Regions from separate parts of the Exiguobacterium sp. s78 genome, predicted to be linked through region 2. Evidence: riboswitches for the same ligand, from Rfam matches in the RefSeq annotation. Region 2 holds a riboswitch; each other region holds the start of a gene.

The links. Region 2 has a riboswitch for S-adenosylmethionine ahead of KNQ18_RS02270 (methionine ABC transporter ATP-binding protein). Riboswitches for the same ligand answer to the same signal wherever they lie in the genome.
Region 1: it holds a riboswitch for S-adenosylmethionine, as region 2 does, so the genes downstream of both, KNQ18_RS00410 (methionine ABC transporter ATP-binding protein) here and KNQ18_RS02270 (methionine ABC transporter ATP-binding protein) in region 2, are expected to answer to the same signal.
Region 3: it holds a riboswitch for S-adenosylmethionine, as region 2 does, so the genes downstream of both, mtnK (S-methyl-5-thioribose kinase) here and KNQ18_RS02270 (methionine ABC transporter ATP-binding protein) in region 2, are expected to answer to the same signal.

What each region holds. Positions count from the first base shown of each region.
Region 1 covers NZ_JACSNB010000001.1:62,645-73,197, forward strand. Annotated here, with positions in the region: gene murA (UDP-N-acetylglucosamine 1-carboxyvinyltransferase) at 1-811, shown strand, start outside; gene glpX (class II fructose-bisphosphatase) at 844-1,809, shown strand; gene KNQ18_RS00375 (SDR family NAD(P)-dependent oxidoreductase) at 2,083-2,850, opposite strand; gene KNQ18_RS00380 (C40 family peptidase) at 2,922-3,599, opposite strand; gene rho (transcription termination factor Rho) at 3,955-5,328, shown strand; gene KNQ18_RS00390 (type B 50S ribosomal protein L31) at 5,420-5,665, shown strand; gene KNQ18_RS00395 (DedA family protein) at 5,702-6,352, opposite strand; gene KNQ18_RS00400 (thymidine kinase) at 6,536-7,150, shown strand; gene KNQ18_RS00405 (alpha/beta hydrolase) at 7,223-7,981, opposite strand; SAM riboswitch class I at 8,049-8,150, opposite strand; SAM riboswitch class I at 8,400-8,503, shown strand; gene KNQ18_RS00410 (methionine ABC transporter ATP-binding protein) at 8,590-9,618, shown strand; gene KNQ18_RS00415 (methionine ABC transporter permease) at 9,608-10,258, shown strand; gene KNQ18_RS00420 (MetQ/NlpA family ABC transporter substrate-binding protein) at 10,278-10,553, shown strand, end outside.
Region 2 covers NZ_JACSNB010000001.1:450,059-460,611, forward strand. Annotated here, with positions in the region: gene KNQ18_RS02215 (3-hydroxyacyl-CoA dehydrogenase/enoyl-CoA hydratase family protein) at 1-67, shown strand, start outside; gene KNQ18_RS02220 (acetyl-CoA C-acetyltransferase) at 85-1,275, shown strand; gene KNQ18_RS02225 (acyl-CoA dehydrogenase family protein) at 1,272-3,056, shown strand; gene KNQ18_RS02230 (DinB family protein) at 3,132-3,584, shown strand; gene KNQ18_RS02235 (arsenate reductase family protein) at 3,619-3,981, shown strand; gene gcvH (glycine cleavage system protein GcvH) at 4,046-4,429, shown strand; gene KNQ18_RS02245 (thioredoxin family protein) at 4,528-4,809, shown strand; gene KNQ18_RS02250 (class I SAM-dependent methyltransferase) at 5,348-5,986, shown strand; gene KNQ18_RS02255 (S-ribosylhomocysteine lyase) at 5,990-6,454, shown strand; gene KNQ18_RS02260 (PLP-dependent cysteine synthase family protein) at 6,451-7,374, shown strand; gene KNQ18_RS02265 (bifunctional cystathionine gamma-lyase/homocysteine desulfhydrase) at 7,367-8,533, shown strand; SAM riboswitch class I at 8,591-8,695, shown strand; gene KNQ18_RS02270 (methionine ABC transporter ATP-binding protein) at 8,774-9,796, shown strand; gene KNQ18_RS02275 (methionine ABC transporter permease) at 9,793-10,458, shown strand; gene KNQ18_RS02280 (MetQ/NlpA family ABC transporter substrate-binding protein) at 10,491-10,553, shown strand, end outside.
Region 3 covers NZ_JACSNB010000002.1:314,202-324,754, forward strand. Annotated here, with positions in the region: gene KNQ18_RS13015 (arsinothricin resistance N-acetyltransferase ArsN1 family A) at 1-73, opposite strand, end outside; gene KNQ18_RS13020 (1,2-dihydroxy-3-keto-5-methylthiopentene dioxygenase) at 198-734, opposite strand; gene KNQ18_RS13025 (methylthioribulose 1-phosphate dehydratase) at 751-1,371, opposite strand; gene KNQ18_RS13030 (2-hydroxy-3-keto-5-methylthiopentenyl-1-phosphate phosphatase) at 1,368-2,027, opposite strand; gene KNQ18_RS13035 (2,3-diketo-5-methylthiopentyl-1-phosphate enolase) at 2,024-3,214, opposite strand; SAM riboswitch class I at 3,285-3,386, opposite strand; SAM riboswitch class I at 3,592-3,695, shown strand; gene mtnK (S-methyl-5-thioribose kinase) at 3,774-4,940, shown strand; gene mtnA (S-methyl-5-thioribose-1-phosphate isomerase) at 4,937-5,986, shown strand; gene KNQ18_RS13050 (sugar ABC transporter substrate-binding protein) at 5,998-7,080, shown strand; gene KNQ18_RS13055 (sugar ABC transporter ATP-binding protein) at 7,077-8,585, shown strand; gene KNQ18_RS13060 (ABC transporter permease) at 8,582-9,589, shown strand; gene KNQ18_RS13065 (AAA family ATPase) at 9,951-10,553, shown strand, end outside.

The DNA.
Region 1 (10,553 bases), 390 kb from region 2:
GCGCGTCGATCGTCTCGTCGGCAACCGGATTTACCTCGATCTCCCGTCTTTCGGAGCGACGATCAGTGCGTTACTCGTCGCTGTCTTCGCTGAAGGAACGACTGTCATCGAAAACGCTGCCTATGATCCAGAAGTCATCGACGTCAGTACGATGTTGACGAACATGGGGGCAAGCGTCAAAGGGGCAGGAACGGACGAGATTCGAATCAAGGGCGTATCGCAACTAAGTGGTTGCCGGCATACCTTGATTCCGGACCGAATGGAGGCAGGAACGTTCTTGACGATGGGGGCGGCACTTGGACGCGTCACCGTCGATAACGTCATTCCGCTTCATCTCGAGAGCGTCATCCAAAAACTCGAACGGTACGGTGCGTTGATCGAAGCAACGGATGATTCCGTCACGGCGACGTTTCAGGAGGCGAAGCCGGTCGATATTCGTGTCTTCCACTACGGTGGATTCCCGAGCGACCTACAACCTGTCATCTCGGCAGCGTTGTTACAAGCGAAGGGAGCGAGTATCGTCGTCGATAAGTTGTACCCGCAACGTTTCCGGCATGTGCAGGAGTTACGACGCTTGAATGCTCGAATCACGCATGAAGACGCCTCAATCATCATTCGTGGTGGAGAAACCTTACTTGGTACGGAAATCGAGGCACCGGACCCACGCGGTGGCGCAGCACTTGTCTTGGCGGGACTTCTCGCTTCAGGGGAGACGACATTGCACCACGCAGAAGTGCTTGACCAGAGTTACGAACGATTTGATCAGAAGTTGAAGGAACTAGGCGCCCTCGTATGGCGTGAAACGATTTGACCGATTTGTAACAAGGGAGAGGGGACATACACATGGAGAGAAGTCTATCAATGGAACTTGTACGCGTCACGGAGGCAGCAGCGCTTGCCTCTGCGCGTTGGATGGGAAAAGGATTGAAGAACGAAGCGGATGATGCGGCAACAAGCGCTATGCGTGACGTCTTCGATACGATTCCGATGAAAGGAACCGTCGTCATCGGGGAAGGCGAGATGGATGAAGCACCGATGCTTTACATTGGAGAAAAGCTAGGAAATGGGTATGGACCACGACTCGACGTCGCCGTCGATCCGCTTGAAGGAACGAACATCGTCGCAAAAGGAACATGGGGCGCACTTGCTGTCCTCGCGGTCGCGGATGCAGGAGATTTACTCCATGCACCGGACATGTACATGGATAAGATCGCGGTTGGTCCGGAAGCGGCAGGACACATCAGTCTGGATGCGACGATCGAAGAAAACATCGCAGCAGTCGCGAAAGCGAAGAACAAAGAAATCGAAGACGTCGTCGTCTCGATCCTGGATCGTGAACGTCACGAAGAAATCATTCAACGGATTCGGGCAACAGGGGCACGGATTCGCTTGATTGGTGACGGTGACGTTGCTGGTGCGATTAATACGGCGTTCCCGCATACAGGGATTGATATCTTGCTCGGTTCAGGTGGTGCACCGGAAGGCGTTCTTGCTGCCGTTGCTTTGAAATGTCTCGGTGGTGAACTCCAAGGACGCTTGTTACCGGCAGACGATGCTGAGATCGAGCGTTGTAAGAAGATGGGTATCGAAGATCCGTCGAAGATCCTCATGATGGACGATCTCGTAGCAGGAGACGACTGTATCTTTGCTGCGACAGGCGTCACGGACAGCGAATTGATGAAAGGTGTCCAGTTCACGGCGCAAGGCGGTCAGACACACTCTGTCGTCATGCGTGCGAAATCAGGAACGGTTCGTTTTGTCGAGGGGATTCACTCGTTCAAGAAGAAACCGAAGCTTGTCATTAAGTAAAACAGGACGACTCCTCAAACAGGACGTCTGAATCCACACAAAAAGAGTTGGCGTTGCGGATGATCTCCGGAATGCCAACTCTTTTTTGATGTGTTTCTAGGAATCAAGACGTTCGTCCTCAACTCCTACAGGAAAAGGAAACGTGCTAACGTTTCCGTCAGGGTAAGGGAAGACCCGGCATTTCGCATAAGCTGCGAGATGTCGCGGCTTACCTCCCGCCTGAGGAAAGTGAGGATATGAACGTTGAGTGATAAATGAATCGTTATTTGACGATTACCGCGGACGCTGGACTTCTCCTGCTTGTCGGGTGACGTACCGACGCGGTAGAAAACGCGTCGAAAAGATATACCAGGCATTCCCGAAGCCAGGAACGATGAACGTTTTCCCCTTCATATAGCCGCGGTAGGCGATGCGCGCAACCGTCGGAGCATCCATGACACCAGGTCGCAAGAACAAGCGTGACTGTTCAAGATTTGCTGCCGATTCGAAACCGGTATGTGTCGCACCTGGGCAGACAACGCTGACTTGAATCCCGTCTTCTGCGAGCTCTTCTGTCAAGCCTTCCGAGAAATGAAGGACATAGGCTTTCGTCGCGTAATAGACACTCAGCCATGGTCCGCCTTCAAATGCAGCCGTTGACGCGAGATGGACGATACGTCCTTTGATTCCGCGTGCCTTCATACGTGAGGCATAGACCTTCGTCACATGCGTCAATGCCTCGATGTTTAAAGCAATCATTCGAGACTCGTCTTCAAACGAGGTCTCAAGGAAGGAACCGAAAACGCCGATTCCAGCATTGTTGATGACGCAGTCGACCGGAATGTGTTCCGTTGCCCGAAACAGTGCCAGACGATGCGTCCGCTTCGTTAAGTCATACGGAAAGACGGTTGCCGTTCCCCCGAGTCGCTCGACATGGAACTTCGTTTCGAAGAGTGCTGTCGCATCGCGTCCGACGAGCAGGACGTGATCCCCTTGTCGTGCATGCAGATAAGCGAATTCACGACCAAGACCTCTTGAAGCACCTGTGATTAAGACATGCATCCTATTTCCTCCTTATGAATGAGATGAAAAAAAGCGATCGAGCCAATGCTCAACCGCTTTGAGATGATGAATTATAGGTAAGATCCTGCGCCGACAAGGCGTGAACCCCAGTACCCTGATTTGAAGCTTGAGTATTTAACGCCACCTGTTTCTGAGTTGACCATGCTTGACTTGCTTGTTGCGATCCCAACGTGCTGAATGCCGCTACCGTGTGAGAAGAAGACAAGATCTCCTGGTTGTACTTTTGAAACACTGACTTTCTTAGAAGAAGAATATTGTGAAGAAGACGTACGTGGCAATGTTTTACCAGCCGCTTTCTTGTACACGTAGCTTGTGAAACCAGAGCAGTCGAATCCACGAGTCGTCGTTCCGCCCCATACATAAGGTGTACCTTTATGTTTTGCTGCTTCGCTCAGGATTTTCGTCCGTTTAGAAGAAGAGCTCGTTGATTTTTTAGCGCTAGAAGATGATTTGTATGTCTTTGTGTACTGTGAGTAGACATAGCGTGTTTTACCGCCGTATGAGATTTTTGTCCAGCTGCCTGATTTGCCTTTGTATGTAAAGACTTGACCAGCGTTGACTTTCCCGACGATGCTTGCTTTCGTAGAAGGTGCTGTCCGAACACGAAGACCGTTGTCCGTGATCTTGACTTTCGTGACTGTCGCTGCTTCAACTTTACCTGTACCCACTGATGTAAAACCTGAAACCACTAAGGCTGCCGTCGCGATCGATGCTAGAAAACGTTTCATGTTAAGAATTCCTCCGTTTAAATGTAGTGTGTTGCGTCCGTAAGTTATATGATGAAATCATTAAGTGTGTGATTAAGCAGTCTACCTTACAACTGTGTAAGAATTTTGTCTGCAGGAATATCTTAGCACGAGCACACTTGAAAACGTTTTTTCAGTTAGAAGACAAAACAGATGCTTTTGTAACATAACTGAAATAATATCCTTGAATATTACAAAGTAAGAAACGCAGAGGATTGTTGACGACGAATTAAAAAAAATATGATACCTTTAGTTCACGAATAAAATTACATACCTCCTGATGTATGTATGGAAGTATGCTGAATGCAGTTGAATTTATAAAGAATAGGTGAAGAACATGCCAACAACTGATAAAAAAGATAAACCAGAACGCTCCTATACACTGGCTCAATTGAGCCAACTGACATTAAAAGAACTCTATGAAATCGCAAAGACGAAGAATGTCCCACAATACCGGGAAGCCCGTAAACGCGAGTTGATGTTCAAGATTTTAAAAGCACAGGCTGAATCGACTGGTCTTTATTTCCTCGAAGGGGTACTCGAAGTCATCCCTGGCAATCCACAAATGCAAAACGATGGTGGCTTTGGCTTCCTTCGTCCTATCAATTATTCCCAATCCTCTGAAGATATTTATATCGCAGCATCTCAAATCCGACGCTTTAATCTACGTAATGGTGATGTCGTCACAGGTAAAGTCCGTCCGCCGAAGGAAAACGAACGGTTCCAAGGATTACTTAGCGTGGAAGCCGTCAACGGTGAAGCACCGGATACAGCCCGTAACCGTCTATTCTTCCCGGCACTGACACCGATCTATCCGGATCGTCTAATGCGACTTGAGACAGAACCACGCCATCTATCCGTTCGTGTCATGGATATGATCGCACCGGTTGGGTTTGGTCAACGTGGTTTGATCGTCGCACCACCAAAAGCAGGGAAGACATCACTCCTCAAAGAAATCGCAAATTCGATTCAGGAGAATCATCCGGATGTCGAACTGATCATTCTCTTGATTGATGAGCGACCTGAGGAAGTAACAGATATTGAGCGCTCGGTTCCGGGAGCAGACGTTGTCAGCTCGACGTTTGACGAAACACCAGACAACCACGTCCGGATTTCTGAGCTTGTCCTCGAGCGGGCGATGCGACTCGTCGAACACAAGAAGGATGTCGTCATCTTGATGGATTCGATCACACGTCTAACACGGGCCTATAACTTAACGGTACCGCAAAGCGGTCGGACGCTCTCAGGGGGGATCGACCCGGCTGCGTTCCATAAGCCAAAACGATTCTTTGGGGCAGCGCGAAACATCGAACACGGTGGTAGTTTGACGATTCTTGCGACAGCTCTCGTTGAGACAGGATCGCGCATGGATGACGTCATCTATGAGGAATTCAAAGGGACGGGCAACATGGAGTTGCATCTTGATCGTAAGCTGTCAGAGCGTCGGATCTTCCCAGCGATCGACATTCGGAAGTCCGGTACACGGAAGGAAGAACTGTTGCTTCCGAAAGAGCAACTCGATGCGCTTTGGACGATTCGCCGGACGATGAATGAGTCGAACGAGTTCGTCGATACGTTCCTGCGTAAGATTCGCGATACGAAAAATAATGAAGAATTTTTCGTTGAACTCGAGAAAGAAAAGAAGAAGACGGTCCGACGCGCACCGGCTAAACCGCGTACCGTCAAGAAGGAAACGACGACGGAAAAATAACTATTGCGACGCGTAAAAAAATCGTTTAGTATAGGAAGGTAACTTACTCTGGCTCAGCAAATGAACCAGGGCGGAAGGAGAGAAATCAACCATGAAACAAGGAATTCACCCTAACTACAACAAAGTAGTATTTATGGATTCAACGACTGAGTACAAATTCTTAAGCGGTTCTACTCGTTCTTCGAACGAAACGATCACTTGGGAAGATGGTAACGAGTACCCACTCATCCGTGTGGATGTGTCTTCAGACTCGCACCCATTCTACACAGGTCGTCAAAAGTTCAATGCGGCAGATGGTCGTGTCGATCGCTTCAACAAAAAATACGGCCGCAAGTAATCACTTGTTGGTTCTTAAAAAAACAGCCTGCCTCCATTATGGAAGCAGGCTGTTTTTGTATAGACTGAATTGTGAACGATACGCGAGATACGTCTTCAAGACGAAGGAGAAGGCGATTCCACCGGCAATCCCGATTAAATACGGCATGACTTCCGGATGTGCCAAGATATAGTCCATGACTTTGTGGAACGAGAGATGACGACCGACGAAGTAGCCGGCGCCTAAGAACACGCTGATCCAAATCAACGCACCTGTATACGCATAACTCGCAAACACGCGAAACGGCATTTTCGAGACACCTGCAAAAAAGGCGGAGAGTTGGCGGAGACCAGGTATGTAGTAACCGATGATCAAGACCGATTTCCCGTAACGACGAAATCCGGCTTCAGCGGAAAGAATATGTTTTTCTGAGATACGCATTTTCGGTCCGACGCGGTGTAATAGTGGCATACCGAGTTTTAATCCGAGTAAATAGCTGATCGTCATCCCGATACAACTGCCGGCGTAAGCGGCGAGAATCGTACCGACGAGTGGTAGATTGCCTTGATGCATCCAAAAACCGGACAGGACGAGCAGGGTCTCATCAGGAACCGGCAATCCCACGATACCACCTGCGAGAAGGACGGAGAGACCAAGGGCACCATATTGGTGCAGGATGTCATGTAAGAGATGATGAATCGGGGACACCTTCTTTCGTGAGAGTCTTCTTCTTCAGTGTACAGGAAATAGGGGACGGTTGGAATGAAAGGACAAAAATTCTAGGTAAAGAAAAAATGAATTTTGATTTCCGGAAGTCAACCCTTTTTCTCGATACCGTTTCGGGCTATACTCGTTAAAGTGACTATTTTTAGAGGACGGTGTCGGACGATGATGCATGTAATAAATCAGTACGGCTGGATCGAAGTAATTTGTGGCAGTATGTTTTCCGGGAAATCGGAAGAGTTGATTCGTCGTGTCAGACGGGCGCAGTACGGCAAACTGCCCGTTCAAGTATTCAAGCCGGCAATCGACGACCGGTACCATGAAGAGCATGTCGTCTCTCATATCGGCAACTCCGTCGTGGCGATTCCGATGGCGACGAGTCGTGATCTCTACGCAGCAGTAGCGGAGGAAACACAAATCGTTGGAATCGATGAAGTTCAATTCTTTGATGATGAGATCGTACAAGTCATCGAAGCACTCGCACAAGACGGAAAACGTGTCATTTGTGCGGGTCTTGATCAAGATTTCCGGGCAGAGCCATTCGGCAAGATGCCGGAATTACTGGCGCGCGCAGAATTCGTGACGAAGCTGCAAGCCATCTGTCTTTCATGTGGTGATCCGGCTTCCCGAACACAACGGTTGATTGATGGAAAACCAGCGAACTACGATGATCCGATCATTCTAGTCGGCGCTTCAGAATCGTATGAGCCACGGTGCCGCCATTGCCATGAGGTGCCTGGAAAACCGAAGCCGCTCCAATCGGTGCAGCACCAAGAAAATTAAAAAAGACGAACCGGTCGCGGTCGTCCTTTGATGTAACAGCTATTCGCTTCTAAGTGAATAGCTGTTTTTTTATTATCCCGTTTCCTGTGAGAACCGGCTTGAGCGTTCGATAAAACGGATCGTCTCACGAACGATCAAATCCTGATCATGATCGAGGGTCGCGACGTGGTACGAGTTCAGTAAACAGTAGCTTCGTTTATCATTCGTTCCGATGTGCTGATGCAGATAATCCGAGCTCGACGGCGGAACGACGTGATCGGTCGCCGAGTAGAGAATTAATGTCGGCAGAAGGATCGATCCGAGGCGTCCTTTCGTCTCATCCATCAGACGGACGAGTTCGAACGCACAACGACTTGGAACGAGGTCATAGATGATTTCGAAAGCAGACCGTTTGATGTCCGGTGCGCCTTCTGGTAAATACTCTGGACCGTCCTCGAACGAAAGTGCTTCATAGGATGGAACGGAGAGTGCGGCATTGATCGTAATGATGCCGGCGAACGGAATGCCGTCAGCGGCGAGTGACAGTGCAAGCGTCGCACCCATCGATTGACCGATGACGAAGACTTGATCGCATGTTTCTTGTAAACGTTCATAGCCGTCTTTCAGGCTTTGCTTCCAACATCGAGCAGTCGATTGTTCAAACTCGCGGACGTTCGTTCCATGTCCACGTAAGCGCGGGGCATAGACGGTAAAACCTTCAGCAGCGAATGCTTCACCGACGTCGCGGACACTTTGCGGAGTGGCATTAAAACCATGACAGATTAGAATGCCGATCGATCCCCCTTGAAAATAAAACGCTTCAGCACCAGTCAATACAGGATAGTTCATCATTACTATTTTTCCTCCATTCATGAAAAAAACTCGTCGACGTCACTGCTTGGACGCCCACGAGTTTTTCACCGTATCATCCAAAGCCGCGCTTTGCTGGTCGGAGCACCTTACAGATTGCAGGTTGCCGTGAAGTCATAGAGCCAGGTCTCTCGTTCACTCTTGATAAATATCATATTGGAATTGTCGGAATAATCATTGAAACGATGGTAGCACGACCAAAAATGACTTGTCAAATCTTTCTTGACGAATCATGATCCGTTGAGTAAGCTAACTCATAACTTGTTCATCCATCGATATGCGACAAATGGATTATTTTTGCAAAGTTGGTTGACTTTTAAAGTTTCGACCCGTAATGTAAAAATTAGTTTTACGACATAAGCAACAACGCAACAACACACATACGAATTTCATACCGCAATACTTATCCAGAGAGGTGGAGGGACTGGCCCTACGAAACCTCGGCAACAGACTCATTATGAGCACTGTGCCAATTCCATCAGACAGATGTCTGAGAGATGAGTGGAGTGGATTCTGCCACTGTGCGGATCCAGGTCTCTTCTTGTTTCTCAAGAAGGGACCTTTTTTGTTGAATGAAGGGGGAAAACGGAATGATCGCATTTCATCAAGTCAAAAAAACGTACGTCACGAAAGATCAGACGATCGCAGCGCTCGACGGTGTCGACCTGACGATCGAAAAAGGCGAAATCTTTGGTGTCATCGGCTTTAGCGGTGCCGGAAAAAGTTCACTGCTCCGCTGTGTCAATCTATTAGAACGACCGACGTCAGGAACGGTGACGGTCGATGGAGAAGATTTAACGCAACTGTCTCCAAAAAAATTGCGCCATGCAAAACAACGGATCGGGATGATTTTTCAGCACTTCAATCTATTGAATGCGAACACGGTCTTTACGAATGTCGCGAAACCACTCGTTCTCGCAGGCGTCAAGAAAGACGAAATTCGCCGCCGGGTGACGGAGTTACTCGAATTCGTCGATCTCGCTGACAAGGCGGATCATTATCCGGATCAATTGTCGGGTGGGCAGAAACAGCGCGTTGGTATCGCCCGGGCACTCGCGACGCAACCTTCCGTCCTCTTATGTGACGAAGCGACGTCAGCACTCGATCCCCAAACGACCCATCATATTCTCCAGTTATTAAAACGTATCAATGCGGAGTACGGGATCACGATTCTCTTGATCACCCACGAGATGGGCGTCATTCGTGAAATTTGTGACCGGGTCGCCGTCATCGAAGCTGGAAAGTTGATCGAGTCAGGAACGGTCTTCGACGTCTTTTCGAATCCAAAGACCGAGACAGCGAAAAACTTCGTTCGCTCCGTCATGCACGACGAGATTCCAGCATCGATTCGCCAGTTGATCGAGTCCCGGAATGCGAATCCGATCTATAAGATTCATTTCCTCGGACATCACACCGGGCAGCCGCTCTTGTCACAAGTCGCGAAACGCTTTGACGTCGATGTCAACATCTTGCACGGTAGCATCACGGAGTTGCAGGAGACACCGTTTGGCACTCTGCTCGTTGAACTGATCGGTGAGCCGGCTGAAGTAAAACGAGCGTTACACTACATCGATCAGGCACAGGTGACGGTCGAGGAGGTACTTGCCCATGCTAGTTAACTACAGTGATATCTGGACAGCATTTTTACAGACGATGACGATGGTATCCGTTTCGCTCTTATTCTCGACATTGATCGGTTTACCACTCGGGATCCTGCTTGTAGTCACGCGAAAAGGCGCATTGCTTGAAAATGTCCCGCTGTTCACGTTCTTCAACAGTATCGTCAATATTTTCCGCTCGATTCCGTTCATCATCTTACTCGTCGCGATCATCCCGTTGACACGGTTGATCGTCCAGACGTCGATCGGAACCGAAGCCGCAATCGTCCCGCTCGTCTTTTACGCTGCACCGTACATGGCGCGTCTGATCGAGAGTTCTTTACTCGAAGTCGATAAAGGCGTTCTTGAAGCAGCAGAAGCGATGGGCGCAACACCGTTTCAAACGATTTTCCGCTTCCTCCTACCGGAAGCACTCGGTTCACTCATCCTGAACTTAACGATCGCGACGGTCGGCTTGATCGGGGCGTCAGCGATGGCAGGTGCGATTGGAGGCGGTGGTCTCGGTGACTTAGCGATCACCTATGGTTATCAACGATTCGACACGAAAGTCATGATCATCACGGTCGGGATTCTCGTCATCTTAGTCCAAGGCTTACAGACGACAGGCAACATCGTCGCACGAAAAATTAGAAGACATTAATCAAGGGAGCGATTCAGCCATGAAAAAAGCAGTAGCAATTGGAGCAACACTCACGACGATTTTATTTGCCGGGTGCGCAGCATCAGGAGAAGACGAAAAGACGATCAAGCTCGGTGTCAGCGGTTCAGACACACAAGTTTGGGATTATGTCGCGAAAAAAGCAGAGAAGGAAGGCATCAAAATCGAGCTCGTCAAGTTCTCCGATTATGTCCAGCCGAACATGGCACTGGCTGAGGGTGAGATCGACGCCAATGCTTTCCAGACGATTTCCTACTTCAACGCTTTCAAGAAAGAA
Region 2 (10,553 bases):
CGGTGAGATGAAGACACAACAACGGATGCAGCACATGCTCGTCAAAGGCAAGCCGCTTCGTAACTGAGGACTGGGGGGATTCGGATGAAGGAAGCAGTAATCGTCGCCGGTGCACGGACACCGGTCGGAAAAGCAAAAAAGGGCGCATTCAAATCGATGCGCTCGGATGAATTAGCAGGCATCGCCATCCAGGAAACGTTGAAACGGTCCGGCTACACGGGAGCGGTCGATGACGTCATTCTCGGATGTGCCTTACCGGAAGCAGAGCAGGGGATGAACATCGCTCGCTATGCTTCAGTCCTCGGTGGATTATCCCATGAGGTACCGGCGATCACGATCAACCGGTATTGCTCAAGTGGATTACAATCGATCGCTGACGCGGCAATGAAGATCATGACGGGGCAAGCAACTGCGGTCGTCGCTGGTGGACTTGAATCGATGAGCCAAGTCCCGATGCCGGGTCACGTCGTCCGACCTAATCCGTCGATTGTCGACACGGCACCGGAATACTACATGAGCATGGGGCATACAGCGGAGCAAGTCGCTGCGACCTACAATGTCTCACGGGAAGATCAAGATGCGTTTGCCTTGAAGAGTCACCAAAAAGCAGCGGCAGCCATCGCAGCTGGTAAGTTTGCTGACGAAATCGTCCCGGTAACGGTGACGGAACAATTCGTCAATGATGAACTGAAAATCGAAGAGAAGACATTCATCGTCGAACACGATGAAGGCGTTCGTCCGGATTCGTCACCGGAAGGTCTTGCGAAACTTCGTCCAGCGTTCCGCCTCGGCGGTAGCGTCACAGCAGGGAACTCTTCGCAGACGTCAGACGGTGCGGCTGCTGTCCTCGTCATGGAACGGGAAGAAGCAGAACGCCAAGGGTTACCGATTCTCGGAAAGTTCAAGTCGTTTGCGGTCGGTGGTGTCCGTCCGGAAGTGATGGGAATCGGACCAGTCGTTGCGATTCCAAAGGCACTGGACCTCGCAGGCATCACGCTTGAAGACGTCGGATTGATCGAGTTGAACGAAGCGTTCGCATCGCAGTCACTCGGTGTCATCCGCGAGCTTGGATTAAACGAAGACATCGTCAACGTCAACGGTGGAGCGATCGCCCTTGGTCACCCACTCGGTTGTACAGGAACAAAACTCACATTGACGCTCTTGCATGAAATGAAACGTCGGAATGTCCAGTATGGTGTCGTCTCTATGTGTATCGGTGGCGGAATGGGCGCAGCAGGCGTATTCGAACTAGTTGAAGGAGGAACAGGACAATGAGCCAAACGACAAACGAATTAATCAAAGGTGGCAGTTTCGTATTAGATGAGTTAGCACCAGAACGTCTCTTCACACCAGAGGATTTCTCGGAAGAACACAAAATGGTCGGTGACATGACAGCGAAGTTCGTCGAAGATCGTGTCGTTCCTGTCCTTGACCGAATCGAAAAACACGAGTTCGAATTATCAGTCGGTCTCCTCCGTGAAGCAGGCGAGCTTGGTCTACTCGGTGCAGACGTTCCGGAAGCATACGGCGGCTATCAGATGGATAAGATTTCGTCTTCGATCATCACGGAGAAGTTCGCGCGCGGTCGTTCATTCGCCCTCAGCTACGGCGCACACGTCGGAATCGGTTCGTTGCCAATCGTCTTCTTCGGAAACGAAGAGCAAAAGCATAAATACTTGCCGAAGCTCGCTTCAGGGGAGTGGATCGCTTCGTACGCGTTAACGGAACCAGGCTCTGGTTCGGATGCTCTTGGTGCTAAAACGACGGCTGTCTTGAACGAAGCTGGTACGCACTACATCTTGAACGGTGAAAAACAATGGATTACGAACGCTGGTTTCGCAAGCTTGTTCGTTGTCTACGCGAAGATCGACGGTGACAAGTTCACAGCCTTCCTCGTCGAAGGATCGTATCCAGGCGTCTCGACAGGCGTCGAGGAACAAAAGATGGGAATCAAAGGATCATCAACACGGACGTTGATCTTACAAGATGCAGAAGTACCAGTCGATAACGTCCTCGGTGAGATCGGACGCGGTCACGTCATCGCCTTCAACATCTTGAACGTCGGTCGTTACAAATTAGCTGTCGGTGCTGTCGGTTCGTCAAAACGGGCGATCGATCTCGCAGTCCAGTACTCGAACGAACGGAAACAGTTCAAGACACCAATCAGCTCGTTCCCATTGATTCAAGAAAAACTCGCAACGATGGCAGCACAGACGTATGCGATGGAAAGTTCGGTCTACCGGACGGGTGGTCTGTTCCAGGATAGTCTTGATCAGTTGTCAGAAGAAGAGAGCAAGGACGGTAAGAAAATCGCCGATGCAATCGCTGAGTACGCGATCGAGTGCTCGATGAACAAAGTCTTCGCTTCGGAAACATTTGATTATGTCATTGATGAAGCGGTTCAGATCCATGGTGGTTACGGCTTCATGGCAGAATATGAAGTCGAGAACATGTACCGTGATTCACGGATCAACCGGATCTTCGAAGGAACGAACGAGATCAACCGTCTTCTCGTTCCAGGAACGTTGCTGAAGAAAGCGATGAAAGGTGAGTTGCCTTTGCTTGCGGAAGCACAGCGTCTGCAACAAGAAGTGATGAGCTTCATGCCGACAGAAATCGGAACAGCACCACTTGATCGCGAACGCCACTTACTCGCGATGATGAAGAAGATCTTCTTGTTGACTGCCGGAACAGCGGTCCAGAAATACCAGGACAAACTCCAAGGCGAGCAAGAGATTTTAGCGAATACAGCCGACATCATGAGTGCGATCTATGCGCTGGAGTCAGCAATCGTCCGGACGGACAAAGCGATTGCCGACAAAGGAATCGAGAAGAGCGAACTGAAAGTCCGTTACACGGAAGTCTTCGCACAACAAGCGTTCGAAGCTGTCGAGCGTGACGCGAAAGAGACACTCTACGCGGCAGCAAGCGGCGACGAACTCCGGATGTTGCTCTCGGCGCTGAAAAAATTCAGCCGTTACCAGCCAATCAACGTCATCGGTACGAAACGCGACATCGCAAAACGTCTCATCGAGTCAAACAAATATACGGTCTAAGTCAGGTTTACCGCTTCGCCTTTGCAGGGAAAATCTCTGTAAAGGCGAAGTTTTTGGTTGGAGGAGGAAAACGAGATGCGCCAAGAATTGGTTGAACTGCAATTTGCGATTGCCTACTATCAATCCCTTGAACGTTTGTCGCCGGAAGAATGGGATCTGCCGCTTGCGCTTAATAAGTGGACCGTCCTTGAGTGCGTCAGTCATCTGTATTTATGGGACCGGTTTTATTACGATCATGCCATCTCGAAGTTACCGGATGAACCGTTGACGCTCGTCGAGACGGATTTTGATCAGTTCAATCGACTGGCGGTCGAATATGCGCATCATATCGATCCGCTTGCTTTGTTGAAAAAAGCGATCAGCGTCCGGCGTGACATCGTCAATCACCTCGATCGTTTGTCTGACGAGCAGTTTGAAGCAACCTATGAGGATTTTCGACCGCAAGCCTTCGTCGAGTCGTTCGTTGCCCATGACGCGCATCACCAAGATCAGATTGACGGGGCGCTCGCACGCTTGAAGCAGAAGTGATCCATCTGCTACTCTTGAAGGTGAGGTGAGGAACATGACAAAAACAGTCACGATGTACGGCTATCCGAAATGTAGTACGTGCGTCAAAGCAAAAAAAGCACTCGAACAGCACGGTGTCGAAGTGGATTACAAACATATCGTCGAGGAGACACCATCTGCAACGACGATTCAGGAACTTCATCAAAAGAGTGGAGAGCCACTGAAGAAATTCTTCAACACGAGCGGTCAATCATACCGTTCGCAAGGGATCAAGTACAAACTTCCAGAGTTATCAGAAGACGAGCAATACAAGTTACTCGCAAGTGACGGCATGTTGTTGAAGCGTCCGATCGTCACAGACGGGAAAGACGTCACGATCGGCTTCAAGGAAGAAATGTATCAAGGAAAATGGTATTAAGTTCAGAGTCGATTTTGGTATACTGAACACGTTAGTCCAAATTAGTCCACAGGGGGAATCGGAAATGAGTCAAGTAAAAGACAACTTACGCTATTCGGAAGAACATGAATGGGTCGAAGTATCAGGAAACAAGGCGCGCATCGGAATCACGGATTTCGCGCAACACGAACTCGGGGATATCGTCTTCGTCGAATTGCCTGAAGTCGGAGATACGATCTCAGCAAACGAGCCATTCGGTTCAGTCGAGTCGGTCAAGACAGTCTCGGAGTTATACGCACCGATCTCTGGTAAAGTCGTTGCCATCAACGAAAACCTTTCGGATTCCCCAGAACTCGTCAACGAGTCACCATTCGAAGGTGCTTGGATGGTTGACATCGAAATCGAAGATGCTTCACAAGTCGAGGCATTGATGGACGCTGCGGCGTACAAATCGATGATCAACGAGTAATACTTAACGAAAAGAGAGTGAACGAGGCGCTTGCGTTTCGTCCGCTCTCTTTTTTTTGTATACTGACGACAGATACCACGAAGAAAGGAGCGACCGTCATGCAAGAGGTCACGACCGTCCCGGAAAACGGGCTATTGTATGTCTATGCACCGATGTGCGGGACATGCGCCATCGCGGAGCGTATGCTCGATATCGTCGAAGCGACGGAATCAGGTCAATTGATTCAGAAGGCGAACGGGAATTTCATTCCGGATTTCTTAGAAGAAGCCCGTGTCATGAGTGTTCCTGCGTTGTTGCGAATTGAAGAAAATCAAGTCGTAGAGCGACTTTATGCCTTCCAGTCCGTTCAAAACGTCTTTGCTTTCTGTCAAGAACGGTAAGAAAAGTCCAATTGGATTTTTCTTTTTGTTAAATTGTCGGAATATTTACAATAATCCGTTGACAACGCAGAAATATGAATGGTATATTCATAACAACTTCTAGAAATGCATTATAGGAAGTCTAGCAGAGATGATTGTTCAATACGATTCAAGTCCTGAACCCTTTCTCCCATCCTAAGCCGGTGTATTGTTTCCCCTTAAGTCGTCCCCCAAAGACGAAGCGGTGCAATGAACGGGTGGTGGATCGAAAGGACCGATCAGGAAGTGAACGTAAGCTGGCAATCATGTCGAACAGGCGCCGTCCTCCACGCGGAAGAGCGAACAATTCCGAATGGAGCTGGGTTTTCCTTCGTAGCATTTCTAACCACATTATTCGTGTTGTCGGTTCGCCGGCAACGCCTTTTTTTGTTTTCTGGAAGTTTTTTGAGCCGGTCGCTTGCCAGGATAGAATCTCCTTGCTACAATGCGAATAAGGAAAATTACTTTAATTCATATCCGATTACTCGGAATTAACTGGTGAGATGGAGGACGACAAGGCATGACAGTACGTTTTATGGATGTTTTCACAGAATGGGCATCGACGTATGACGAGACAGTAACCGGACACGATCCGGAGTATAAAGAGGTTTTTCGTCGATACGATGAGATTTTGGATACAGTAGCGGATAAAGCGCAGTCGCCGGTCATTGAATTCGGAGCAGGCACAGGGAACCTGACACAACGTCTTCTGGCACGTCACGACGCCGTACTCGCCGTCGAACCAAGTCCGGAGATGCGGGCAATCCTGACGGAAAAGATTCCGTCACTTGATGTACAAGACGGTCACTTCCTCTCGTTCGAAGCGAAGGAAGCACGCAGTTTTGTTTCGACGTATGCGTTTCATCATCTAACAGATGAGGAAAAGGGAGAAGCGATCGAACTGATGGCATCACATTTACCGGCAGACGGAAAAATCGTCTACGCGGATACGATGTTCGTCTCAGAAGAGGCACGCCTGCAAACGATTCGTGAAGCACGTGCTCAAGGGTTCGACGCGTTAGCGGAAGATCTCGAACGCGAATTCTACCCGTTGATTCCAGTCATGGAAGAATTGTTTACAGCACGGGGATTCACTGTTAAATTTATACAATACAATCACTTCGTCTGGCTCGTAGAAGCCGAGAAAATGGGGGAATAAATCATGGCACTTCAAAAAATGAACGTCGAAAGCTTTAACCTGGATCATACGAAAGTCAAAGCACCTTACATCCGCGTCGCAGGATATAAAGAAGGTAAAGTTGACCAAGTCGTCAAATACGATATCCGTTTCACACAACCAAACGTTGAGCAAATGCCGATGCGTGCGATGCACACACTCGAGCACTTACTTGCTGAAAACATCCGTAACTACTCGGATGATGTCATCGATGTCTCGCCGATGGGATGCCAAACAGGTTTCTACATGGCGATGATGAACTTCGACTCGGTCGAAAAAATGAGCGAACTCGTTGAGAAGACGTTGAAAGACGTCCTCGCAGCAGAAGAGATTCCAGCGCAAAACGAAGTCCAATGTGGATTTGCGAGCGCACATGACCTCAAAGGAGCGAAGCACTATGCCGAGAAAATGCTTGCCGGTCGTGATGAATGGGACATCGTCTTCGGATGATCGCGAACAACGTCCGCGACCTCGTCGGAAACACACCACTCTACGAGATCACTTCATTCGATTTGCCTGCTGGTACGCGCATTTTGGCGAAGCTCGAATGGATGAACCCTGGGGGCAGCGTCAAAGACCGCCTTGGCATTCAACTCGTTGATGCAGCAATCGAAAACGGACATGTGACACCAGGCGGTACGATCATCGAGCCGACAGCTGGGAATACCGGCATCGGCTTGGCGCTCGCCGCTAAGAAATACGATCTCAAAGTCATCTGTGTCGTTCCGGAAAAATTCAGTCAGGAAAAGCAGACGTTGATGCGGGCACTCGGCGCAACCGTCGTCAACACGCCGACTGAACTCGATATGCAAGGGGCTATCGACCGGGCTAAAGAACTCGGTCAGGAAATTCCGAACAGTTACGTTCCGTTACAATTCGAAAACGAAGAGAACCCAGTCACGTATCAGCGGACACTCGGTCCTGAGCTGATTGCGGACTTACCGCATATCGACTGGTTCGTTGCCGGTTGTGGTTCAGGTGGTACGTTCGCCGGAACAGCGGACTTCTTAAAACAACGTCTCGGTACAAAAGCAGCAATCGTTGAACCGGAAGGCTCCGTCTTAAACGGTGGTCCAGCCGGTCCGCATAAGACAGAAGGTATCGGTACAGCGAAATGGCCAAGTCTCGTTCCGCGTGAACTCGTTGATGAGATTCATACGATTTCTGACCGCGATGCATTTGACGCGGTTCATACACTCGCTGCTCGCGAAGGATTACTCGTTGGTAGTTCAGCAGGTGCAGCGCTCGTTGCTGCGCTTGATATCGCGAAGCGTCACCCCGGCAGTACGATCGTCACCGTCTTCGCTGACAGTGCCGAACGCTATTTAAGCCAACAAATCTTTGAAAAGGTGGACGAAACTCATGCGTAAGAAGACAGCATTGATTCATGGAGGAACAGGTGTCGACCGGGCAACAGGAGCCGTCACACCTCCGATCTATCAAACAAGCACATACAAGCAGGATAAAATCGGTCAACTTAAGGACGGATACGAATACTCACGGACAGCGAACCCGACACGGACGAGCATCGAACGATTGATTGCGGATCTTGAAGGCGGCGCACGTGGTTTTGCGTTCGGTTCTGGGATGGCAGCGATCCATGCCGTCTTCCACTTGCTTGAGTCTGGCGACCACATCGTCATGACGGATGACGTCTACGGTGGTACGTTCCGCTTGATGCAACGCGTCTTACCGAAGTTCAATATCCAAGTGACATTCGTCGATACGACGGACCTTGCGGCAACGGAAGCAGCGATCCAAGACAACACTAAGATCGTTTACGTCGAAACACCGACGAACCCGTTGTTGAAAGTAACGGACATTGAAGCAATCGCAACGATCGCCAAACGTCACGATCTTAAACTTGTCGTCGACAACACGTTCGCGACGCCTTATCATCAACAACCACTCGCACTTGGTGCAGACATCGTCTTGCACAGTGCGACGAAATACATCGGCGGACATTCGGACGTCGTCGCTGGACTTGTCGTCGTCAAAGATGATGCGCTCGGCGAAGAGCTGCACTTCATCCAAAACTCGACAGGCGGCGTGCTTGGACCGCAAGACAGCTTCTTGCTCGTCCGTGGTCTTCGTACACTCGGTATCCGAATGGATGCGATCGAAGAGACAGCACATGATCTCGTTGCGTTCCTACAAGCGCAAGATATTGTCTCAAACATCTTCTATCCAGGACTTGCATCGCATCCTGGTCACGACATCCAAGCGAAACAAGCGACTGGATTTGGTGGGATGATCAGCTTTGATGTTGGTTCAGCAGCGAACGCAGAAAAACTCGTCGAGGCGACACACTTCTTCACACTTGCTGAAAGTCTTGGTGCCGTCGAGAGTCTGATTTCCGTTCCGGCACGGATGACGCACGCGTCGATCCCAGCAGAACGTCGGGCAGAACTCGGTATCACGGACGGTCTCGTTCGGATTTCAGTTGGACTTGAGGATGCGGAAGATTTGAAAGAAGACTTAACACGTGCTTTCACGTTCCTCGAAAAAGTTTCTGAAAAAACTGTTTGACAACAAAAATAACCCCTGCTAATATTCAGAATATATTCTACAAACTTAATACCGAAACTCTTATCGAGAGTGGTGGAGGGACTGGCCCGATGAAACCCGGCAACCGCGGATCTAATCCGAAGTGGTGCTAATTCCAGCAGACAAAAGTCTGGGAGATGAGAGCAAATGGTTTTGTGTACTGAAAAGTGCGCGCGTTTGCTCTAAAACGCGCGCACTTTTTTTATTTTAGGAGGGACAGTTGTGATTCGTTTACAAGACGTAGGAAAGATTTATCGCTCAAAGCGCGGAGCGGTCGAAGCCGTCGCGAATGTCGATCTGACAATCGAGCGCGGTGAAATTTTTGGAATAATCGGTTATTCCGGAGCAGGGAAATCCACCCTGATCCGATTACTGAATATGCTCGAAGCACCAACGAGTGGTTCGATCCAAATCGATGGTGTTGAAATGACATCACTAAAACCTAAGGAATTACGAGGCGTCCGCAAGAATGTCTCGATGGTCTTCCAACACTTCAACTTACTATGGTCACGGACGGTTGAAGAGAACATCATGTTCCCACTCGAGCTCGGTGGCTTCCCGAAAGCACACCGCAAGGAACGGGTAGCGGAACTGATCCAACTCGTTGGTTTGGACGGACGCGAAAAAGCCTATCCGTCACAATTATCCGGTGGTCAAAAACAACGTGTCGGTATCGCTCGGGCACTGGCATCGAACCCGGACGTTCTCTTATGTGACGAGGCAACAAGTGCACTCGATCCGAAGACGACGGACTCAATCCTTGAGTTACTCGTCGACATCAATGAAAAACTGAAACTGACGATCGTCTTGATCACACACGAGATGCACGTCATTCAAAAAATCTGTCACCGGGTCGCCGTCATGGAAGCCGGTAAAATCGTCGAGCAAGGACCGGTCGCAGAAGTCTTCCGTCATCCGAAGCAAGCGATGACGAAGGAATTCGTCAAACAATTGACGTCGCCGTCGGAGAACGAGTTAACGTTCGCGAAACTACGCGAACGGTACCCAACCGGAAAAATCGTTCAGTTGACGTTCGTCGGATCGACAGCGGAAAGCCCGATCCTCGCGGAAGTCATGAAGGATTCACCGGTCCTGTTCAATATCATCGGCGGAAACGTCGGTCAATCGCAGGAAGGGGCACTCGGTACACTGTTCATTCAGTTGATCGGGGAAACAGAAGCAACACAAGCGGTCATCACGAAGCTTCAAGCCAGTGATGTTGAAGTGGAGGTGGATCACCGATGATTTCATTCTTTGACAATCTAGATTGGGACATGGTGTGGGAAGCGACAGGCAGTACCGTCTATATGACGGCAATCGCTGGTGTTTCGACATTCGTCCTCGGTTTGATCATTGGTTTACTATTGTATGCGACAAACGAAGAGTTATTGTTCAAGAATCGGGCGTTCTATTCAGTGTTGAGTTTGGTCGTCAACGTCTTCCGTTCGATTCCGTTCATCATCTTACTGATCTTATTGATTCCATTTACGACAGCAATCGTCGGTTCGTTCCTCGGACCAACGGCAGCATTACCGGCACTGATTTTCGGTGCTGCACCATTTTACGGTCGGATGGTTGAACTCGCGTTACGCGAAGTCGATAAAGGTGTCATCGAGGCAGCCGAATCGATGGGCGCGACGAAGTTCCAGATCATCTATAAAGTCTTAATCCCGGAAGCATTGCCTGCCATCGTTTCGGGAATCACGGTTACGCTCGTTTCACTTGTCGGTTATACGGCAATGGCCGGAGTAGTCGGCGGAGGTGGACTTGGGGACATGGCCTTCATCGAAGGATTCCAGCGTTCTCAAAACGATGTCATCGTCATTGCGACACTCTTAATCTTAGCGATCGTCTTCGTCATCCAAATCATTGGTGACTTGCTGATCCGCGCGATCGATAAACGTTAATTCGAAACTTAATCATATTGGAGGAATCATTCATGAAAACTTGGAAAAAATTCGTAGGTACTGCTGCTGTATCCGTCTTAGCTATTAGTCTTGCT
Region 3 (10,553 bases), on a different contig from region 2:
GATCTTCGATACCTTCGTTATAGATGGCGAGAATCGCTGGTAAGTCGTGTTCCATTACGGGACGAATATGCATGACGCTCACTTCCTCATCGCTTTTCCTTCATTATATCGGTTACGTATCAATGTAGTGATATGTTTGTGCGATAAGAAAAGCGCTGATTCCCTTCATATGAAGGAAAACAGCGCTTTTATCGATCTTAAGAGACCGTTGACGTCTCATTCTCGTAAATCGGAACCCAGCCGTCTGTCGTGACGAAGATCCGAACAGCGACGACTTTACGATCGTCTTGAAGCGTAAAGTAGTGGCGTGTGTTAACAGGAACGGAGATTAAATCACCAGGATTGAGTTCGATGTTATAGTAGCCGACTTCTTCGTCTTTGATCGCGAAGACGCCATGACCGCTGACGATGAAACGAACTTCATCATCCGTGTGATGATGTTCTTTCTGGAAGTTGACGAGCAACTCATCAAGGTTCGGTGTCGTATCCGAAAGTGAGATGATATCAGCTGTCTGATACCCACGACGTTCTGATACGTCTTTGATTTCGGGAGCGAACGTATCGAGAATCGTTTGTTTGTCTGCATCCGTCAGTGTGAAGTTCTCAACGAGAGGCGCTGGAAGTTTCGAAACGTCCCACTGTTCGTAAAGAACGCCGCGTGACGCAAGGAAGTCAGCGACTTCCGTTTGATCCGTATACCGTGTGTTTGTTTCTTGGAATAAGACTGTTGCCATGAGATGATTCCTCCTTTTAATGAATGGATTGACGGCATGATTGCAACGTCAACGTGTAATTGAATAAAAACTCGAAGGCTTCGAGGTGTTTCTTTGCTTCAAAGGCGGTCGGTGCCCAGACCGTGATCCCGTGATTGCGGATCAGGACGGCACCACTGTCCGCTGTGACATGCGGTGCAAAAGCAGCGGCAAGCGTCGGAATGTCCGCATGATTCGGAATGATCGGTACCGTGACCGTCGCATCCTCTTCCCAGTGTCCGAGTGCCTTGATGATTTCTTGACCGGAAAAGGTGATGCTGCCTTGATCGCCATAGAGTTCCGAAATCACATTGTTCGCAATCGTATGGACATGCAGAGAACAACCGGCGTCCGTTCGATTGAACACTTCGACATGGAGCAATGTCTCAGCGGAAGGACGCCCGGATTGCTCACCAATCAATTGACCGGTCGCATCGACATGAACGAAGTCGTCAGGAGTCGTCTGCCGTTTATCTTTTCCGCTTGCCGTCACAAGGAATTCAACCGGGACACCGGACGTCCGAATGGCGAGATTGCCACTCGTACCAGGGAACCAATCGCGCGCCGCAAGCTCTTGTTTGATGGCGCGTAGCTCTTCATACCGTCGCATGAATGTCATGTTGTCACCTCCGCTCGTGTTAAATCATGAACGATGTCGTGGAACGTCTCAAACGGTGTATAGGCGATATCGTTCTCTTCACACAACGTGATCAGATAATCACGGGCATAGACACGATCCGCTTGTTTCGCGAGTTCGAAGTCCGTCACCGAGTCACCAATGACGATGATGACGTCATTGTCTTTGCGCAATGCCCGGGCAACGGACGTTTTACAACAGCCGCACCCGTTCGTGCAATGGGCATCGCAGGCGTTTGGCCAATCGATATGGACGAATGGACCACTGAAATCGGCGACGTTACAGTAAATCTGTTCTTGTTCAAGGAATGGCGCTAAGATCGGTTCGACGAAAAAGTCCATTCCACCGCTGACGATCGAAAAATCGATTCCTTGACGACGACTGTACTGAAGTAACTCCGAAAATCCGTCGCGAATGACTGCACGCTCCAACAAAAAGTCAAGATAGGCTGTTTTTCCGTCAGACGGCAGAAGTGCGAACATTTGCCCGACACCACTCTGAATCGATAGCGTCCGGTCGAGTACGCCGCGTTTCAACGGTTCGAAGTCACTAGCTGGCGCAAATGCCTGCATGAGTGCGATGATGTTATCTTGCGTCGTCACCGTACCGTCGAAGTCACAAAGAATCCGTACGGTCATGACTTGATCCCCCAAGCGTCAAGGGCGATCCGTAATTCTTCATGACGCGATGCTGCCGCCGATAGGGATTCATTTGCGAGTGCCGCATCGAGCGCCTGGCGGAAAGCAATGACACCAGCCGCAGCACCTTGCGGATGACCATGTACGCCGCCGCCGGCGTTGATGACGGAATCGATACCGAAGTCCCGTACGAGTTGAGCGACGAGTCCAGGATGAATACCGGCTGAAGGAACCGGGAAGATCGATTTCGTCTGACCGAGACGGGTCGCTTCGACCGCGATGCCACGGGCGACATCCTTTGGCAAAGCGACATTGCCGTAAGGAGACGGGAATAGCGTCAAGTCTGCTCCAGCAGCACGCGGTAATGTGCCGAGTAAGACAGGAGCTGCGACTCCGTGATTCGGGCTAGCGATCAACGCACCGCTATATGCTGGATGATTGAAGATCGGAACGTTGATTTCCGGATCACTCGCCAGTTCGCGTAAGACGTCGAGTCCGTATGTGAAGGTATTCAGCAAGAATGCGGTCGCTCCAGCATCAATCAATCGCTTGGCTTGATCCTTGAGCGTAAAGACGGGACCGCTGAGTGTGATCGCATATAACGCACGTTTACCGGTCCGGTGGAAGTGAGCATCGATGACCTCACGTCCGATTCGTGCCCGGTCAATCGTCGGTGTCAACGGATTGTCGTATAGGATCTCATCGTCTTTGACGAGGTCAATCCCACCAGCGAGTTGTCCTTCGAGTTGATCACGAAGGAACGATAAATCCCGTCCGATGACTCCTTTGAAGATGCTCATTAATAATGGGCGATCTTCGACACCAATCAAGGAGCGGACCCCTTCGATCCCGAATTTCGCACCTGGAAAGTCCGACGTAAATGTATCGGGTAATAGCAATTCTGTTAGTTTGATTTCACCGTCGAGTGAGAGTTTCCCGAAGACGGTCGTCAGAATCGCAGAAAAGTCGCGCGACACGTTATGTTCTGGATAACGAATCGTGATATATCCTTTGCCATCGCGCTCTTCGGTATGTACGACTTCCCCTTTGAACGAGGCGAGTTGTTGTTGTTCGAGATGATTCAGTTCCGTCCAAGAACCGACTGTCAGACCAAGCGCGAGTTGTTCAGCGCGTTGCTCGAGTCGATCACGGGCAGTCAATTGATAAGTAGCAGTGATATAAGCCATGTCTTTCCTCCTTCAACAAAAAAATGGTCTCTCGTCAGCGACAAGAGACCATGAATGATTCGAACGTGGACTCTTATCTGTCAGCTTAGTAGCTGCAAGAATTAGCACCGTGCCAAAAGGTCGGTTGCTGCGACATCGTAGGGCTTGTCCCTCCGTCTGCTCTTGATAAGAATTGGATGAAATTGTGAAATCTAATTGCAATTTTTACATGAGAATCGCCACTTGTCAAACTATTTTTAGAAAATTTATTTTTTTGAAAATACTCTTTCTATAGATGACTTAAAAATGATGTCCGTTTCTGCTTGATTTCGATTTGACAGCGAGGAAGTCGATTGCGTAAGATTCAAATCAATATCACACACGACAACTACATACGACTCTTATCGCGAGTTGGCAGAGGGAATTGGCCCGATGACGCCGCAGCAACCGACCACTAGGCACGGTGCTACATCCAACAGACGTTTCGTCTGAGAGATAAGAGGACGCAGTGACTTTTCTGCGCCTCTTTTCGATGACGAAAAGAGGCGCTTTTTCGTGTATCACATAGGGGGAAACTGAGATGACATATAAAGCATTCACAGAACAGGACGCGATTGATCGTGTTCGGACATTAGGACTGATCGGCGATGGAGCCGTCGAAGCAGAAGAGATTGGCGACGGGAACCTCAACCTCGTCTTTCGGATTCGAGAAGGCGAACATCGCTTGATTTTAAAACAAGCATTACCATATGCGAAGGTCGTCGGGGAGAGCTGGCCGTTATCGCTCGAACGAGCGTGGATCGAGCAATCCGCACTCCGTGAATTCGCACGGCATGCCGTACCGTTCGTGCCACGTGTTTTTCATGCTAGTCATGAAGAGGCGTATACGGTCATGGAAGATCTTTCACATCTGACGATCGTTCGAAGCGGTTTACTCGCAGGTGAACAGTATCCGTTGCTTGCGGAACATATCGGTTCTTATCTCGCTCGGACGTTATTCCATACATCGGACTTTGCGCTTGGTCCGGTTGAAAAGAAACGTGTCGCCCGAACGTACTACAATCCAGACTTGTGCGACATCACGGAAAAGTTAATCTTCACGGATCCGTTCCATGACGCGGAGACGAACGAGATTGAATCCGGACTGGAAGAAGAGGTGGCACATCTATGGGCAGACGATGAGTTAAAACGCGAAGTCGCAAAACTCGAAGCGCTCTTCATCACAAAAGGGGACGCCTTGTTACACGGCGATCTACATACAGGAAGCATCTTCGCCTCGGCGACGGAAACGAAGGTCATCGACCCTGAATTCGCCTTTTATGGTCCATTCGGATTCGATGTCGGACAGTTCATCGCCCACTTATTCTTTGCAGCATACCCCGATTATTCAGCACTTCGTGATGCCCGGATTCGCGACATCGACACGTTCTGGCTGACGTTCGCTTCAACGTTCCGTGCATTATGGGAACGGGAAGCCGTCGAACCGTTCCAGGCATCAGGACTCGTCGATGATGTACTGAGCACGATCTTGCAGGATGCCCTTGGCTTTGCCGGTTGCGAATTGATTCGGCGGACGATTGGTCTTGCACCGGTCGCTGATTTAGAATCAATCGATTCAACGACGGAACGCTTAGAGCGGAAACGTCACGCTCTTCGTCTAGGAGCGGCGTTAATCAAACGCCGTACAGAATGCCGGACATTCGATGATTTACGAAACTTTGACGTAACGGAGGAACTCAGCCGATGACTACATTCGTCCAAAGTATTCGTTACGAAGACCGTGTCTTGACGATTCTCGATCAGACACGTCTACCGCAAGAAGAGCACTATGAAGTCATTGCTGATCTCGCGCAAGCGGTTGAGGCGATTAAACAACTACGTGTCCGGGGCGCGCCTGCGATCAGTTTATTCGGTGGATTCGTGCTCGTTCAAGAAGCATACCGGTTTGAAGCGGCGCTACCGGTCTACAAGCAAGCCTTGCTTGAGACATCGGCGACGTTACTCGCGACACGACCGACGGCCGTCAATTTGCGAAATGTACTCAATCAGTTGAATCCAATCATTCAAGACGGGACGTCGGTAGAAGAGATTCGCGAACGGTTGGAAAAACGGACGGTCGCCTTATACGACCAGGATGCGCAGACGTCACGTCAAATCGGGATTCATGCACTGGAATTGTTCCAGTCAGGCGACCGGATCCTAACGATTTGTAATGCTGGATCGATTGCGACCGCTGCTTATGGAACGGCACTTGCGCCGTTCTACATCGCAAAAGAACGCGGCATCGAATTATCCGTTTTTGCGAGTGAGACGCGACCGTTACTGCAGGGAGCACGATTGACGACATGGGAGCTGCAACGTGCCGGCATTGATGTCACGTTAATTACGGACAACATGGTCGCCCATACGCTGAAAGAAAAACAGATCGATGCGATCATCGTCGGTGCCGACCGCATTACACGAAACGGAGATACGGCAAATAAAATCGGGACGTTCCAATTGGCATTGCTCGCGCAAGCTTTTGGTATTCCGTTTTACGTCGCAGCACCGCTCTCGACGTTCGACTTCTCGCTCGTTTCCGGAGACGCGATCGAAATCGAAGAACGTGATCCGCAAGAAGTGACGACTGTCCAAGGTGTCGCGACAGCACCGGAAGGCGTCGCTGTCTTCAACCCGGTGTTTGATGTCACACCACACACATTGATCACGGGCATCATCACCGAACTTGGTGTCATCACGCAACCGAATGAAGAAACGATTGAACAATTAACAGGGCTCCAACCCCTCGGATAAGGAGATATGTCATGAAAAAACTAGCTTACGCCGTCCTAGCACCGGCACTGTTACTAGCGGCTTGTGCGAATGGAGAAGCCACGACGACGAAGGTCGTCAAGGATGTACCAAAAGGGGTTCAATCGGACGTCAAGATCGCCGTCATCCGCAACCTAGCATCGGACGACCATACGAAACAATTCCTTGATGGCGCACGAAGTGAAGGCGAAGCGCTTGGCTTTAAAGTCAGCACGTTCATTTCGGAAGGTAACGACGTCAAGTTCAAGGAGCTTGTCGCGCAAGCGATTCAGCAAGATTATGATGGGCTCATCATCTCGCATGGTAAGGAAGACTACGCCTATGACATGATTAAACCAGCGGTCGACAAAGGGCTGAAGGTCGTGACGTTCGATACGGTCACGAAGAAAAAAGGAACGGCGTTAAAAGGTGTGACGGAAACGTTCCAAAACGATCATCAACTCGCGAAGCTATCGCTTGATGAAGTGACGAAGGTGACGGACAAAAAGCCAGTCCGTGTCATCAAACTTTGGTTCGGACCAGGTTTTGCCCCGCTCGATCGTCGTCAGGAAATCTATAAGACGTACGAAGCAGACGGTAAGATCAAAACGCTTGAGACAGTTGGACCGACAAATTTCCAAGATATCCAAGGGGATATCGCAACGAAGATGAATGCGATTCTCGCGAAATATCCGAAAGGAAGCATTGATGCGGTTTGGGGAGCGTGGGACGAAGTCGCAAAAGGGGCTTACAAATCGCTCAAGGATAATAAACGTCAAGAAATCCCGCTAATCTCGATCGATGTCTCGAATCAGGATATCAACCTGATGCGTGAAAAAGGCAGTAACTGGGTCTCGACGAGTGCGGTGGATCCATTCTTGATTGGACAAACGGACATGCGATTACTGGCTAAGAAAATCGCTGGCGAGAAGACACCGGATAGCTTTGATCTCGACGCGAAACTCGTGGAGCAGAAGGCGTTGAAGCAGGATACGACGATGTACAATCTCGATACGATCATCAAAGGATGGAGTACATCGGACAAATTCAATGAACCGTGGATGGACCGGTTGCGTGACGTCCATAAAAAACAATGACGTCTACCGATCATCACTTGAAGATGACTGGGATTTCACTGGCGTTTCCAGGAGTGCAAGCCTTAAAACAAGTCTCGTTTGAAGTGAAGTCCGGTGAAATCCACGCGCTTGTCGGTGCGAATGGTGCCGGTAAGTCGACGTTGATGAAAGTCTTATCCGGAGCGGAAACGGCGGACGAAGGAACGATCCGTCTCGACGGGAAGGAGTTGTCCATCACGTCACCACGTGATGCGAAACAGATTGGAATCGACCTCGTCCAACAAGAGGTCGATGTGGCGCTTGTCCCGTATTTGACGGTCGCTGAGAATATCTGTCTCGATCTGTTGACGGACGGAACGATGACTGGCTTCGTATCCCAACGCCGTTACATACAGCGTGCCAAGGAAGCGTTAGCGACATTACAGGCGGATATTTCCGTCAAGACACGTGTCGAGGAGTTGCGGCTTGCTGAAAAGCAACTCGTACTGATTGCTCGCGCCCTCGTCCAAGAACGCCGTTTTTTGATTTTAGATGAACCAACGGCACCTCTCAGTCAGGCGGAAACAAGCCATCTCTTTTCAGTCGTGCGTCGTTTAGCCGAACGAGGGCTTGGGATCATCTTCATCTCGCATCGTTTACAGGAACTATATGAGATTTGCGACTCCATCTCGGTCATGCGCGACGGTCAACTCATCTCGCGACATCTTTTGGCAGACATCACGAAGGAAGCTGTCGTTGAGCAAATGCTCGGGCGTCAGCTTACGTCTGTTGCGAAAACGTCACGGGTAAATGCAACGAACGTATTGACGGTCGAGAGTGCTACGAATGCGGACGTCCACGATATCTCCTTGACGGTTCAAGCAGGTGAAGTCGTTGGTATCGCGGGTCTTGTCGGTGCCGGTAAAACGGAATTATGCAAAGCATTGTTCGGTGATCGTCCGTTTCAGGAAGGGGAGGTTCGGATAGGTGGAAAAGCCCATCGCCTTCGCAATCCACAAGCTGCGATTCAAGCGGGGATCGGTCTCGTTCCAGAAGAACGACGAAAAGAAGGGATCCTCGTTGCCGATTCTGTCGCAGAAAATCTAACAGCAGCGGCAGCTCATGATTTCGTCAACCGCTGGGGGCTGATGGATCGTCGCAAAGAAGCAAATCAGGCATCGCAATGGGTCAAGGAGCTGGGCATTAAAGTGGCAGACGTGAAACAGGAAGTAGGTCAACTATCCGGTGGGAATCAACAAAAAGTCGCCATCGGAAAATGGTTACTGACCGATGTTTCTGTACTTGTCTTGGACGAACCGACAAAAGGTGTCGACGTCGGAGCCAAACAAGATATCTATCGTCTGATTGACGGACTCGCGCAACAACAAAAAGGGATCCTTTACGCGACGAGTGAATGGGATGAACTTTTGACCGTCACGGACCGAATCTACGTCATGTTCGATGGACGGATCGTCCATGAAACGAAGACGGCGGACACATCAGAAGAAACCTTGTTGTGGTATGCGACAGGAGGAGGGCAACGATGAATGAGGTAGTATCAAAACAAACGAACCGAGGGAAGGGTTTACGTCCTGTCCTCGGATTCTTGAACGACTGGGGGATCGTCCTCGCGATCCTTGCCCTCGTCCTGTTTTTTGCGACGACGGCTCCAACATTCCTACAAGGGACGAATTTGATTAATATTTTACGAAGTATCTCCATCGTGACGATTATCGCGATCGGCTTGACCGTTTCTTTGACGGTCAATGGATTTGATTTATCGGTCGGGTCAACCGCGACGCTTGCGAGTTCTTTCGTCGTCTCGTTCTTCGTCTGGTACAGTCTACCGCTCGGTGTCTCGATTGGTTTAGCACTTCTCTTATCTCTTAGCGTTGCTCTGGTGAACATCTTACTCATCGTCTGGTTTAAGATTCCGGATTTGTTTGCGACGCTTGCGACGATGTTCATCGTCGAAGGTGTCGCGATGACGTATACCGGTGGTGGTTCAATCAGTGCCGGAATGCCGCGCTTGGACGGTACACCAACAGTCGGCACGATTCCGGAGGCATTCGCGAAAATCAGCCAGGCACCTTGGATCATCGTCATCATGCTCGTCGTCGTCGCTGTGACACACGTCTTCTTAAGCCATACGCGACACGGTCGTTTTCTCTATATCATCGGCGGGAATCCGGAAGCCGCACGACTGACAGGAATTCGTGTCAACCGCTACCGGGCACTCGCGTATCTGATTGCTGGGTTACTTGCGGCGGTCGGTGGGATTTTGCTTGCGTCACAAGTCGGATCGTCACAAATCAATGCCGGTTCCGGTTATCTGATGCCAGCGGTCGCAGCCGCATTCATCGGCTCGTCGTTCGCAGGACAAGGGAAGCCGAATGCGCTTGGCACACTCGTTGGGGCTTGTCTCGTCGGGATTCTTGAAAATGGTCTCGTCATGCTGTCTGTTCCATACTATTCGTTGAATATCATCAAAGGGCTGGTCCTTGCGGTCGCACTCGCGACGACCTATGCGCGGTATCGAAAAAATAATTAAAATTCGACGTTTCGTTTATAACATATTCGGTAATATTCAATATATGAAAGGATGGTGATGCACATGAATGATTACCAATGTAGAGGGAACAATCGCATGTCGCTTCTGAAAGAAGAGGATCACCGGACTTGACGAACGTTGTCCATTGACACGGATGTATTCGTGTTTTACGTGCAACTGCACGGTTCAAGAACGGATCACGGCATGTGTTCGTTCCTGAAACAAATAAGGGGGAAACGCTACGGCGTTCCCCCTTTTTCATGTGCTAGAAACTGCTCGTATTTCTTTAAAAGCGTAGCGGAATATGAGATGATATAAAAAGTCAGAAAATTCAACTACTACGAGAGCAAGGGGCCTGACAATGCGAACATACACTAAGGAGATTCAAGCGATTATCGACAACGTAGAGAAAGTCATCATCGGTAAGGAAGATGTCATCACACAATCATTGGCAGCACTACTAGCGGGCGGTCACGTCCTATTAGAAGACGTACCGGGAGTCGGGAAGACGATGCTCGTCCGTGCGTTCAGCCGATCGATCGGGTTGACCTTCAAACGTGTTCAGTTCACGCCAGACCTACTTCCGTCAGATTTGACGGGTGTATCGATGTATAACCAGAAAACAAGCCAATTCGAATATAGACCGGGTCCTCTAATGGGGAACATCGTCTTAGCCGATGAGATCAACCGAACATCACCGAAAACTCAATCTGCCTTACTCGAGGGAATGGCGGAAGCGAACGTCACCGTCGATGGTGAGATTCATACGCTTCCGAATCCCTTTTTCGTCATGGCGACACAAAACCCGATTGAACACGAAGGAACGTATCCGTTACCAGAAGCACAACTCGACCGTTTTCTCGTCAAAGTCAAAATGGGTTATCCTGATTTCCACCAGGAAATGAAGCTACTGACACGTTTCGAACGGGATGAACCAATTGAAACGCTCGAAGCGGTGATTGGT